Regions from separate parts of the Novilysobacter viscosus genome, predicted to be linked through region 1. Evidence: predicted binding sites of a transcription regulator. Region 1 holds the regulator's gene; the other holds the start of a gene.
The links. The regulator FliA, encoded in region 1, starts transcription of late flagellar genes. The targets are predictions, from matches to a motif close to TAAAGTTTNNCNNNCNNNGGCCGATAA.
Positions count from the first base shown of each region.

Region 2: the regulator FliA is predicted to act here: its motif matches at 3,184-3,210, upstream of ACJQWL_RS02690 (GGDEF domain-containing protein).

Region 1 is NZ_JBJMAV010000002.1:348,800-355,027, reverse strand. It holds gene ACJQWL_RS05335 (chemotaxis protein CheA) at 1-533, opposite strand, end outside; gene ACJQWL_RS05330 (protein phosphatase CheZ) at 535-1,152, opposite strand; gene cheY (chemotaxis response regulator CheY) at 1,149-1,541, opposite strand; gene ACJQWL_RS05320 (RNA polymerase sigma factor FliA) at 1,632-2,378, opposite strand; gene ACJQWL_RS05315 (MinD/ParA family protein) at 2,375-3,217, opposite strand; gene flhF (flagellar biosynthesis GTPase FlhF) at 3,270-5,180, opposite strand; gene flhA (flagellar biosynthesis protein FlhA) at 5,359-6,228, opposite strand, start outside.
Region 2 is NZ_JBJMAV010000001.1:576,873-583,100, reverse strand. It holds gene ACJQWL_RS02705 (hypothetical protein) at 1-196, shown strand, start outside; gene ACJQWL_RS02700 (cyclic di-GMP-binding domain-containing protein, MshE-related) at 290-1,141, opposite strand; gene ACJQWL_RS02695 (response regulator) at 1,155-1,523, opposite strand; gene ACJQWL_RS02690 (GGDEF domain-containing protein) at 1,668-3,104, opposite strand; gene ACJQWL_RS02685 (HPF/RaiA family ribosome-associated protein) at 3,408-3,719, opposite strand; gene ACJQWL_RS02680 (sulfurtransferase) at 3,904-4,650, shown strand; gene ACJQWL_RS02675 (hypothetical protein) at 4,661-4,915, shown strand; gene ACJQWL_RS02670 (SDR family oxidoreductase) at 4,951-5,766, opposite strand; gene ACJQWL_RS02665 (TIGR03862 family flavoprotein) at 5,878-6,228, opposite strand, start outside.

The DNA.
Region 1 (6,228 bases):
CGCGGCGCGGGCTCGGCCGTCGCAACGGCGGGTGCCGGGGCGCCGGGCACGGTGCCCTTGCCGTGCAGGCTGTCGAGCAGCGCGTCGAAATCCAGGTCGGCCAGGTCGTCGTCGGTGATGTGGGCCAGCAGGTCGGGCGTGGCCGCGGCGGGCGCGCGCTCCATCCGCAGGCTGGCCAGCAGGATGTCCGGCACCGGCGCGGGCTCGGTGCCGGCGGCGACGCAATCGAGCATGTCCATCAGCAGGTCGACCGACTGCTGCGCGCCGTCGAAGGTGTCCGGGTCCAGCGGCAGCGTGCCGCTGCGCGCGGCGTCGAAACGGTCCTCCACTGCGTGGCACAGCACCACCATCGGCTGGATGTCGAGGAAGCCGGCGCCGCCCTTGATGGTGTGGAACCCGCGGAACACGGCGTTGAGGCCGTCGCGGTCGTCCGGCGCGTGCTCGAGCGTGACCATCTGCTCGCCCAGCTGGTCGAGGATCTCGCGGGCCTCGACCAGGAAGTCGGCGCAGATGTCGTTGTCGAGCCCGCCCATCTCAGATGCCCAGCGAAGACAGCAGCTGGTTGGCGTCGTCCTGGGTCGCCGGCGCCTCGTCCAGCCCGGCCACGGACGGCCCGTTGCCGCGGTTGGACAGCTGCAGCGGCGCCGCGCCGTCGGTGACGTCGCCCAGGCCGGCGTGCACCGCGCGCACCAGTTCGACCACGCGCAGGATGATCTGCCCGGTGAGGTCCTGGTAGCCCTGCGCGGCGGTCATCTCGCTGAGCCGGCTGCGGATGCCGGCCACGACCCCGGCGGATGCGTCGTCGCCGGCCGGCAGCGTGGACAGCAGCTGGCCGCACTCCTGGATCAGGTCCAGCGTGTGCATGCTGGCGTTCTCGGTCAGCGTGACCACGTGCTCCAGCCGCGAGCACGCATCGGGCAACGATGCTCCCGACCCGCCGGTGCCTTCGCCCAGTGCCGATTCCAGTTCGCGCGCGAGCCGGGTCAGGCCCTGCACGAACGGCTGCGTGCGCCACTCGATCAGCGCATCGACATGCTCGCGCCAGCCGTCGGCGTCGTCGTGCTCCATCGCCCACAGCGCCTGGTGCAGGCGCCGGGTGATGTCGTTCCGGTCGGTGGGGACGCCGGAGACGGCCGCGGCGTCCGCATTCACGCCGCGGTCTCCAGCCGCTCGAAGATCTTCTCGAGCTTGTCGCTGAGCGTGCCGGCGGTGAACGGCTTGATGACGTAGCCGCTGACGCCCGCCTGCGCGGCCTCGATGATCTGCTCGCGCTTGGCCTCGGCGGTCACCATCAGCACCGGGACTTTCGACAGGCCGGCATCGGAGCGGATCGCCTTGAGCAGGTCGATGCCGGGCATGCCGGGCATGTTCCAGTCGGTGATCACCAGGTCGAACGGGCCCTTGCGCAGCTCCACCAGTGCGGTGGTGCCGTCGTCGGCTTCGGTGGTGTTGAAGAATCCAAGGTCGTTGAGCAGGTTCTTGACGATGCGGCGCATGGTCGAGAAGTCGTCGACGATGAGGATGCGGATGTTCTTGTCCATACGGGGCTCGGGGGTGTTCCTGAAGGACCTATCGGCCGCGGGAGGGGTTTCTTGATCCCTGGACCTCCCTTTCCGGGAGGGGCGAAACGGTTACTCGTCGTTGTCGGCCTCGCCCTTCCACTCGCCCAGGCGGGCGCGCAGGCGCAACATGGCCTGGCCATGGATCTGGCAGACGCGCGACTCGCTGATCGACAGCACCGCGCCGATCTCGCGCAGGTTCAGCTCCTGCTCGTAGTACAGCGACAGCACCAGTTGCTCGCGCTCGGGCAGGTCGCCGATGGCGCCGCCCAGGGCGTGGCGGAAGGCGTCGTGCTCGAACTCGCGCGCCGGGGTGGCGCCGCTGCGCGAGGCCAGGCGCGGTTCGCCGTCGTGTTCCTCGGCATGCGAGTCCAGGCTGATCAGCTGCCCGCGTGCGGCGTCCTCGAGCATGCGGTGGTATTCGTCCAGCGACACGCCCAGCGCGCTGGCGACTTCCTGCGCGGTGGCGGCACGGCCGGTGGCCTGCTCGACCTCGCGGGTCGCCGAGACCACGTCGCGGTAGCGGCGGTGGACCGAGCGCGGCACCCAGTCGCCGCGGCGGATCTCGTCGATCATCGCGCCGCGGATGCGGATCGAGGCATAGGTCTCGAACGCCGCGCCCTGGTCGGCCTGGAAATTGCGGGCCGCGTCGATCAGGCCCAGCATCCCGGCCTGGATCAGGTCATCGACCTCGACGCTGGACGGCAGGCGCGCGGCCAGGTGGTGGGCGATGCGCCGGACCAGTTCGCCGTGGCGCTCGACGATGTCGTCGGCCCCGCCGTTCTGGTGGGCGCGGTAGGTGGCGGCGGCGGTGCTCATGCGGTGGCACTCCGTGGTTGCGGCGACACCAGCCGCTCGATGAAGAATTCGACGTGCCCGCGCGGGCCCTGCGGCGACTGCCACTGGCCGGCGCGACGCGCGATGTCGCGGAAGGCCACCGACGAGGGTGCCGACGGGAACGCCTCGACCACCGCTTCCTGGCGCTGGATGGAGCGGCGCAGCCATTCATCGCGCGGGATCGCGCCCAGGTAGCCCAGGGTCACGTCGAGGAACCGGGCGCTGACGCGCTCGAGCTTCTCGAACAGCTGCCTGCCCTCGGCCGGGTGCTGCACCTGGTTGGCCAGTACCTGCACGCGGTTCACCCCGCGCTCGCGGTTGAGCACCTTGATCAGCGCGTAGGCGTCGGTGACCGAGGCCGGCTCGTCGCAGACCACCACGATCACGTCCTGGGCGGCCTGGCAGAAGGTCAGCACGCCATCGGCGATGCCGGCGGCGTTGTCGACCACCATGGTGTCGATCGGCAGGTCCAGCTCGCTGAAGGCATGCACCAGCCCGACGTGCTGCTGCGGGGTGAGTTCGGTCATGTGCCGCTTGCCGCTGGCGGCGGGCACCACCCACAGCCCGCGCGGGCCTTCGATCACCGTGTCGCGCAGGTCACAGCGGCCGGCGAAGACGTCGGCCAGGGTGAAGCGCGGCGACAGCCCGAGCATCACGTCGACGTTGGCCAGCCCCAGGTCGGTGTCCAGCAGCAGCGTGCGCTGGCCGGCGTTGAGCAGGGCCATGGCCAGGTTGACCGAGACGCTGGTCTTGCCGACGCCGCCCTTGCCACTGGCGACGGCGATCACGCGGACGGGGGCGGTGGCGGTGGGCGGGGTCATGGGGATCACGTTGTGGGGGTGGGCGGCGGGACCGGCAGGCAGGGCGTTGGGGTCAGGCGGTTGCATGACGGTCCTCGGTGAGCAGGGGGTTGTTGGCGGCGCGCCGCAGGTGCTCCAGCTGCAGCACCAGGCGCGAGGCGTCGGCGGCATCCAGCGCGGTGGGGACGTGCTGGCCGTCGGTGGTGTAGGCCAGGTTCAAGCCGTTGCGCACCGCCACCGAGAGCACGCCGCCCAGGCGGCCGGTCTCGTCGAGCTTGGTCAGCACCACGGCTTCGGGCGCGGCCATGCGGTAGCGGCGGACCACCTCGTTGAGGTCGGCCGGGTGCGCGGTGGCCGGCAGGGCCAGCAGGCAGCGCACGTCGCGGGTGGCGCGCAGCCAGGTCATCTGGCCGAGCAGGGCGCGGTCGCGCGCGGCATAGCCGGCGGTATCGACCAGCACCAGCGGGTAGTCGCCCAGCTGGTCGAGGGTCTCGGCCAGGCCTTCGGGTCCGTCGGCCTCGCATACGGTGATGCCCATCCGCCGGCCGTGCGCCTGCAGTTGCTCGCGGGCGCCGGCACGTTCGGTGTCGGTGGTGACCAGGGCGACGTCACGCGCGCGGTGGCGCTGGGCGTAGCGGGCGGCCAGCTTGGCCAGGGTGGTGGTCTTGCCGGCGCCGGTCGGTCCGATCAGCGCGATCACCCCACCGTCGTCGATGGGTTCGGCGCGGGCCACGGTCAGCATCTGCGCCAGGTGCGCCAGCATCGGTGCGTGCACCTTGGCCGGGTCCAGCTGCGGGTCGATCCTGGCCGCGACCGCCTGCGCCAGGTGGTCCTCGCAGCCATAGCCGACCAGCGTGTCGTAGGCGGCGGCACGCGCCGGCGAGCCGCGCATGCGCTCCACCGCGAACTGGCCCATCTCGCGTTCGATCAGTTGGCGCATCGCCGAGAGCTCGTCGCGCATCGCGGTGACGGTCGGGTCCAGGTCGCGGCCGGCGACGATCTGCAGCAGCGGGGTGTCGTCGTTGCAGGTCGACGGCGTGGCCGGGCGATCCGCTTCCATCGGCGCCAGTGACAATTCAACGGCGGGGGAGACCCGGGCGCGGCGCGGGGCCGGTTCCAGCTCCAGCGCGGTGCGGGCGAGGGGCGCGGTGTCAGCGGTGGTGTCAGGGGTGGTGTCAGGGGTGTCGTCCTGCGTTGCCGGGGCGACCGGGGCGGCATCGGATTGGTTGGCGGCGGGCGTTGCGGGACGCGCGCCGGGTGCGGTGCGTGCAACGGCCGGCGCGGATGGCCGCTGCCCGGCGTGGGCAGGCGATGCCGCTTGGGACAGCGACACCTTCACGTCATCGGCGACCAGCGGTTCCCGCGCGGGGACCTTGGCCGCGGCCGGCGCGGCGAGCGTGCCGTGGCGGTGCGTAGGTGCGTCGTCGGCCATCGGTGCCAACGCCGCCATCATTTCGTCGAAGCGCTGGGTGCGGGTCGGTGCCGTCATGGGCACCGCGACCGGTGCCGTCGCCGTCGCGCCGGTCGCGCTCGCCTCGCTGCCGGACACCAGTTCGGCCAGGGTCGGCTCGCCAGCGGCCTCGCGTGCGCTGTCGCCGCCCAGGCCGAATACCGACAGGGCGCGGCTGGCCAGGCTGTTGCGCTGGGCGATTGCCGCGGCCGGGGCGGCCGGTGCGGGAACGCCGGCGGCGAAGGCGGGAACGGTCGCGGCCGCAGCTACGGCCACCGGGGCCGGCGTGGGCGCCGGTGCGGCTGCCGGGACCGGTGCGGGCTCGATCACCCTGGCCTGCAGCGGCTTCAGGGTCGGGGCCGCAAGTCGCAGTGCCTGCTGCACCAGCGCCTCGTCGTAGTCGGTGGCCGCGACCACCTCGATGCCGCCCTCGGTCGGGCGGTTGGAGAGGATGACCGCGTCCGGGCCCTGCTCGTCGCGGACCATCTTCAGCGCGGCGCGCATGTCGGGGGCGATGAAGCGTTTGATTCGCATGTCAGTGACCGGGCTGGTGGTTGGGGACGTGGGGCTGCGGGGTGGAGCGGGTGGGGCGTCGCGGCGCGGGTGGTCCGGTGCCTGGCGGCGCTTCGATGTGTGTCCTGCAACTCATGTGCCTGCGCTCCCGGTCATTCCCTGTTCCGCGTTACCCGTACCCGTTCGCCGTTCGCCCCACTCAGCCCACGTTCCCCACCAGCCGCAGCTTCTTGTCCTCCGGCACTTCGCCGTAGGCCAGGACCGACAGGGCCGGCACGCTGTGGCGGACGAGGCGGGCGATCGTGGCGCGGATGCCGCCGGGGACCAGCAGCACCGCGGGCTCGCCGCGGCCTTCCTGGCGGATGACGCAATCGCTCAGGTTCTGGTGTAGCCGTTCGGCCAGTCCCGGTTCCATCGCGGCGCCTTGCCCGCTGACCGAGTCCTGCAACACCCGTTCCAGTGCCGGCGCCAGCGTGTAGACCGGCAGTTCCGGGGCCAGGCCGTTGATTTCCTGGACGATGAACCGGCCCAGCGCGGTGCGGACCGCGGCCGTCAGCACGGCGGGGTCCTGGCTGTGGGCGCCGTGGTCGAGCAACGCCTCGACGATCTGGCGCATCTGCCGCAACGGCACGCGCTCGACCAGCAGCGACTGCAGCACCCGCACCACCACCGACAGCGGCAGCAGCTTGGGCGTCAAATCCTCGACGAGTCGCGGCGTGGACTTTCCGACACTGGCCAGCAGCTGCTGCACCTCGTCGTGGCCGAGCAGCTCGGAGGCCCGTTCGCGCACCAGGTGCGAGAGGTGGGTGGCGACCACGGTGGAGGCGTCCACCACCGTGTAGCCCAGCGACTCGGCATGCGCGCGCTGGCTGGTGGGGATCCACACCGCGTCCAGGCCGAACGCCGGGTCCTTGCCCGGGATGCCCTCCAGCGGGCCGAACACGCGGCCCGGGTCCAGTGCCAGTTCGCGGTCCGGGTGCAGGTCGCCGGTGGCCACGGGCACCCCGTGCACCAGAACCCGGTACTGGCCGGGGGCGAGCTCAAGGTTGTCGCGCACGTGCACGGCCGG
Region 2 (6,228 bases), on a different contig from region 1:
GGCGGGACGGGCGGGGGCTGGCTTGCCGGTCCAGGCCGCCGACGCCGCCGACGCCAAGCGCATTCCCGGACACCCGTTTATTGACCCGGGCCATGGGTCGGCTGAGCGGGTGGTGGGCATGCGGGGGCTGGCCTGGACCGCGGCCGCTGCCCTGGTGCTTCTGCTGGCACTGCTGGGGGTCGTGGGCCTGGTCTGACACGCGGCTACAGTTCGCCTGCTCGCCGGCCGGCACAGGGTGCGTCCAGAGTGTCGGTGGCTCGCCAAGGCAGCGGGGTGGTCCGCCGCTGCCTCAGTTGTTGACGATGAGCACGAACGGGCCCAGCGGCGACGCCATGGCGACGGCCAGCGTGCGCTCGCCCTGGCGCAGGAAGTTCAGCGCCGACACCCCGAATTCCGGCGGCGCGGCGCGGTACGCGGCATCGGCCGGCACGGTCTCGCGGACCACGTAGCCCATCAGAACGTTCACCAGCTCACCCAGCGCGTCGCAGGCCAGGGCATCGTCACACTGCGCGGGTTCGATCGACAGGAAGGCGCAGGCCATGCGGTGCATGGTCGCCTCGTCGCACGCCAGCCCTATGGCCATTGGCGTATCCGAGGCGATCCTGACATGGGCGGTGACGGTGCAGCCGTCGAGCGCATCGGCCGAATCCACGATGCCAGCCACCTGGCAGGGCGCTCCGAGCGTGCGCGGAAACAACCGCATGCTGGTGTTGATCGCGCTGGTCGCGGCCTCGCCCAGCGGGTGGCCCGAAACACCGACCTGCAGCGCCTTGAGCGCATCTTCGCGCTCGGCACCGTGCTCGCGAAGCGCGGCGTCCAGCTGCAGCCGGTTGATGGATCCCTGCTCGACCAGGATCTCGCCGAACAGCTTGCGGCGCGCCTTCTGCTCGGCCAGCAGCTCGTCGACCTGGGTGCGGTCGAGGAGGCCCATGGACTCGGCAATATCGCCGAATCGCTGGTCCTCGGCGCGTTGGCGTTCGTTGACCCGGCGTGCCTGCGCAGGGGTAAGCCAGCCGCGGTTCTGGGCGAGCTCGCCCAGCACCGGATTGGACGCGTGCTGGGCCTCCAGCGCGGCCAACAGCTGCTGGCGGTTGATGAGGCCCTTTTCAAGCAGGAACTGGCCGAAGAACTTGGCTGCCATGGCGACCTCTGGGTCAGGCGATGGTTTCGTGGAGCACGCGTGCCATCACGTCAGGATCGATGGGCTTTTGCAGGTACGACCGCGCACCGAGGCGAAGGCACTCCTCGATGTCGGCCTGCGCGCCCAGCGAGCTGAGGATCACCACGCGCGCCTGGTCGTCATGCGCCAGGATCTCGCGCAGCGCGCGCTTGCCGTCGCACTTGGGCATCACCAGGTCCAGCAGGACCACGGCAGGCTTGAGCTTGAGGAACTGGCTGACGGCCTCCTCGCCATTGCCGGCCTCGCCCACCACGTCGAAGCCGCAGTCTTCCAGCTGGCGGGCGGCCAACATGCGCAGGGCGCGCGAGTCGTCGCAGAGCAGGGCAGTGGGGCGGGCGCTCATGTTCGGGTCCTGGCATGGCGGACGGAGGATGTCCTGAGCCGGGTAACGGCCGGCGCCCGCCATCCTTTAGCCTGCGCGCCCGGTCCTGTCGGGCATGCCCGCCCCAGCGGGTACCGCCGTCACGGTCGCGCGCCAGCGCTCGACTCAGCGCAGCTCGACCCGTCCACGCCCCAGCCGCTTGGCCGCGTAGAGCGCGGTATCGGCCCGGTCCATCACCTCATGCAGCGCGGTGTCGGGCGCCTCGTCGATGGCAATGCCGATGCTCACCCGTGCCTGCACCAGCCGCGACTGGATCGCGTGTGCGACGGTTTCGGCCCGTGATGCCGCGCAACCGGGCAATACCGCACAGAATTCGTCTCCGCCCAGCCGCCCGAGCACGTCTTCGCGGCGCAGGGCACTGCGGCAGGCATCCGCCACCTCCAGCAGCGCGGCGTCGCCGGCGGCGTGCCCGTGGCTGTCGTTGACGGTCTTGAGGTTGTCCAGGTCGATCATCAGCACCGCCACCGGCTCGCCCCGTCGCAATGCTGCCTGGCGCGCCTGCTCGGCCAGCTCCAGGAAGAACGCGCGCGAGCACGCCCCGGTCATCGCATCGTGGGTCAGCAGTCGTCGCAGGTTGCTGTTGTCGGTGTACAGCACCGGGATTGCCAGGCCGAAGTAGCTGCCTGACGCCAGGGTGATCATGGCGAACTGCAGGGTGAGCGCGTGGTCGCCCAGGTCCAGGGCGGCGACAGTGGCCACCAGCACCACGCTGAACAGCGCGACCGAGAGCAGGGACTGCAGCATCCCCTGCGTATGGGCGATCCACAGCTGCAGGACGATGGACAGGAACACCGGGAACAGCAGCGATTCGTGCTCGGGCGCGGCGGCCAGCAATAACAGGGCGCCCAGGACCAGGCCCAGCACCAGCGCGAGCTTGGGCAGGAACCGGTCCTCCGAGCGCGGTGGGCGGGGCAGGGCGTCGAAGGCGAACAGCACCTCACGAACGGGCAGGCGGGCCCGCTCGGACAGGTCGCGCAGCGCAAGCAGCAGCAACGGGCCCAGCGCGGTCAGGCCGGCGTAGTCGCCGATCCACCAGGGCAGCGCGGTGGCCAGGATGGCGTCGCGCTCGAGCATCCCGGCCCAGTGCATCGTCCATGCGCCCAGCCACGTCGCCAGCGCGGATGCGACCGCACCGCCCACCAGGAAGGCACCGACGGTGCGTGGAAGCGACGGCACGGGTCCGCGTTCGACGGAAGCCAGGGTGAAGCGCGCGGCCAGCCCGAAGGCGCCGACATGGGCGATGGGAAACAGCACCAGGGCTGCGACCCAGTGCGTCCAGGACGCCGGGGCCGAGTAGCCCATGACCGTCAACGCACTGGCCGTCGCCGACGCGGCCAGCAGCGCGGGCACCGACCGGCGCCAACCGAAGGCCGCCACCGCGGCAAAGGTGACGGCAGCCGGTGGGAACCACAGGCTGGCATGGGGCGCGTACGCCATCAGCTGCGCCGCCACGTAGGCCGCCAGCCAGGCCGCGTATACCACCACGGGCGCCGCGAGCCTCAGTATTCGGCGCTGTACGGGTACGGCAAGGCTGGACTTCACCCGGGTACTCACCTTTGGTCGGGACCGGTGCGATTCTATCGGTATGCCACGGCGCAGCCGCGACACATGCTCGCAAGCGGTAACGGCCGGGTGCTGGGGGACTTGAACCGGCGGTCGATGCGCGGCCATCCGGTGGTCGATGGGGGCGACGCATCGGGCGATGCAACTCCCAACTCCCAACTCCCAACGCCCAGGGACCGGATGTGTCGTGCGAGAGGGCGGGGTTTTGACCCCGAGCGCCCTGACGCGCAAAAGAAAGCCGCGTGCAGTGCACGCGGCCGGGGAGTAGCCCACTTCCGGGGGTCAGCGCTCCATCTTGCCGAACGTGGTGTCCAGCACCCGCTGCAACTTGCGCGCGGCGCCGGAGATGGCCTCGCGCACGGTCGCGGACTCTTCGGTCGCGGTCACCGGCGCCCGTCCCTCGATGCGCGCCTCCATCATGCAGTGCTTGTCGGCGCTGCCGGACTTGCCTGCATTGACGTCGCTCAAGTGCACTTCGATGCGGGTGACCTGGTTGTCGAAGCGCCCGAGGGTGGACTCGATCACGCCTTCAACGTGCTGGGCGAGCGCTTCGTCGCCCTGGATGTTGCTGTCGGTGTTGAGCTGTACTTTCATCGTGCGCATGACTCCTGTCGGGACGGGTGGCCGGCTGGACGCCGACCCTTGCACGGTACCGTAGGCGCACTGGCATCTAGGGCGCGAGAAAGTCCACGACGGACGACGGCACCGGCACGCCGTGCGCCGTCACGGAGCGTCCTGCTCGGCACCGGCCTCGCCACGCAAGCCGTAAAATGCGCCGATGACCCTCAACGTCGCCGCCTACCACTTCGTTCCCGTCCCCGACCCGGGCGCACTGGCCGACCGCCTGCGGGGGCAGGCCGAGACCCTCGCGCTGCGCGGGACGGTCCTGGTCGCTGCCGAAGGGGTGAACCTCTTCCTCGCAGGGGCAGACGAGGCGATCCACGCCGTTCTCGACAGCGTCCGCGCGGAGCCGGGCTTCGACACGTTGCAGGCCAAATTCAGCCGCAGTGACGAGATCCCCTTTGCCAGGCTCAAGGTCAAGTGCAAGCGCGAGATCATCGCGTTCCGCCGCGACGGCGCCGGCCCCGCAGACGAGCGTGCCCCCGCCGTCTCGCCGCCGGACCTGGCCCGCTGGATCCGACAGGGCCATGACGACGGTGGCCGCAGGCTGGTGCTGCTGGATACCCGCAACCGCGAAGAGGTCGGGCACGGCACCTTCGCCGGTGCGCTGACCCTGCCGATCGACAACTTCGTCGACCTGCCCGAGGCACTGGCACCGCATCGGGAATCCCTGGCCGACGCCACGGTCGTGAGCTTCTGCACCGGCGGTATCCGCTGCGAGAAGGCCGCCCTGTGGTTGCGTGCAGACGGCATGGACAACCTGCTGCAGCTCGATGGCGGCATCCTGGGTTACTTCGAGCAGGTCGGTGGGCTGGGCTACGAAGGGGGTTGCTTCGTTTTCGACGAGCGGGTGGCACTGGACCCGGCGTTGAAGCCGGTATCGCCGGACGCGCCGGACGCCTGAACCCGCGGCGATGAAGCGTCCTCCCACCCCGAAGCCCTGGCTGCGATCCAACCCGAAGCCGCGCCCCGCACGCTCCGGGCTCACGCCGGCGCAGGTGGAAGAAGCACGGGCACGGGCCGAGGCAGCGGGGCGCCGCTACCCGAACCTGGTCGACAACATGTGGGCGGCCGGGAAAGCGCGGCAGGGGCGCGAGGCCGCCAAGCGCCCTGGCGCCACACCGGCAGGCCCGGACCAACCGGACGATGAAGGCCAGGACGGCGATTGAGCACGGCAGTCCACGCGCAGCGAACGCTGCGGCGATCAGTCGTAGCGCATCAACCGCGTCATCCCGCCATCGACGATGAACTCCTGCCCGGTGGTGAATCCCGCGGCGGCTGACAGCAGGTGGACGGCCAGCGCCCCGATGTCGTCGGGCGTACCGACCCGCCCGGCCGGGTGTTGGGCCTGGTCACGGCGCGACAGTCCGGGACGACGCCGGGCGGTGGGTTTGCGCCATGCATCGGTGGCGATCCAGCCCGGGCTGATGCAGTTGACCCGCACCCCCGGCCCGGCGCTGACCGCCAGTGCGTGGGTGAACGCCACCAGCCCGCCCTTTGCCGCCGCGTAGGCCTCGCAGTCCGGTTCCGACTGGTGGGCGCGGGTCGAGGCGATGTTGACGATCGACGCGGCGCCGCCGTCGCCGGCCGCTTCGCGCAGGGCCGGCAACAGGTGCTTGCTGCACAGGAAAGCGCCGCCCAGGCTGGCACCCAGCCGACGCTGCCATTCGCGCAGGTCGAGTTTCTCGAGCGGGCCGTTCACCGGGTCGGTGCCCCCCGCGTTGTTGACCAGCCCATGCACCGGGCCGAAGTGCGACCGCGCGCGTTGAACGAAGCGCGCGACCTGCGCCTCACGGGCCACGTCGACGCGCAGGAACAGTGCGCAGTCGCCCACGTTCCATTCCTCCAGCGCGGCGCGACCCGCGTCGGCATCGGTATCGCCGATGCACACCCTGCCTCCCGCGCCCAGCACCGCCTGCGCGATGCCGCGGCCGATGCCTTGCGCGCCGCCGGTGATGACGATGGTGCGCCCATCCAATGGGCGTGCAGGAGGCGGATGGATGGGGGGTGTCAGCGTCATCGAACGGTACCTGGCCGGGGGCTGACACCTTGGCAGTGGGCTCGTTAACGCAGCGACAGGCGTCTGAATGCAGGCGCGAGCCCTCCACCACGCCCGGGACCGGACGATCGATCAGACCCGCGCCAGCCACCCTGCGGCGCCAAGACCTGCCCGCAGCCCGCTGGCGAAGCAGGCCGTCAACAGGTACCCGCCGGTGGGCGCTTCCCAATCCAGCATCTCGCCGGCGCAGAACACACCGGGCATCGCGGCAAGCATCAGCCGCTGGTCAAGTGATTCCAGCCGTATGCCGCCAGCCGTGCTGATCGCCTCGGCCAAGGGTCGCGGCCGGCGCAGGACCAGCGGCAGGCGCTTGAGGGTGGCGGCGACGCGGTCGGCGTCGTCGAAATCGGCTGGCGCCAGCACCTCATGCAGCAGCGCGGCCTTGACGCCATCGACACCCGCCTGCCGGCGCAGGTACTCGCT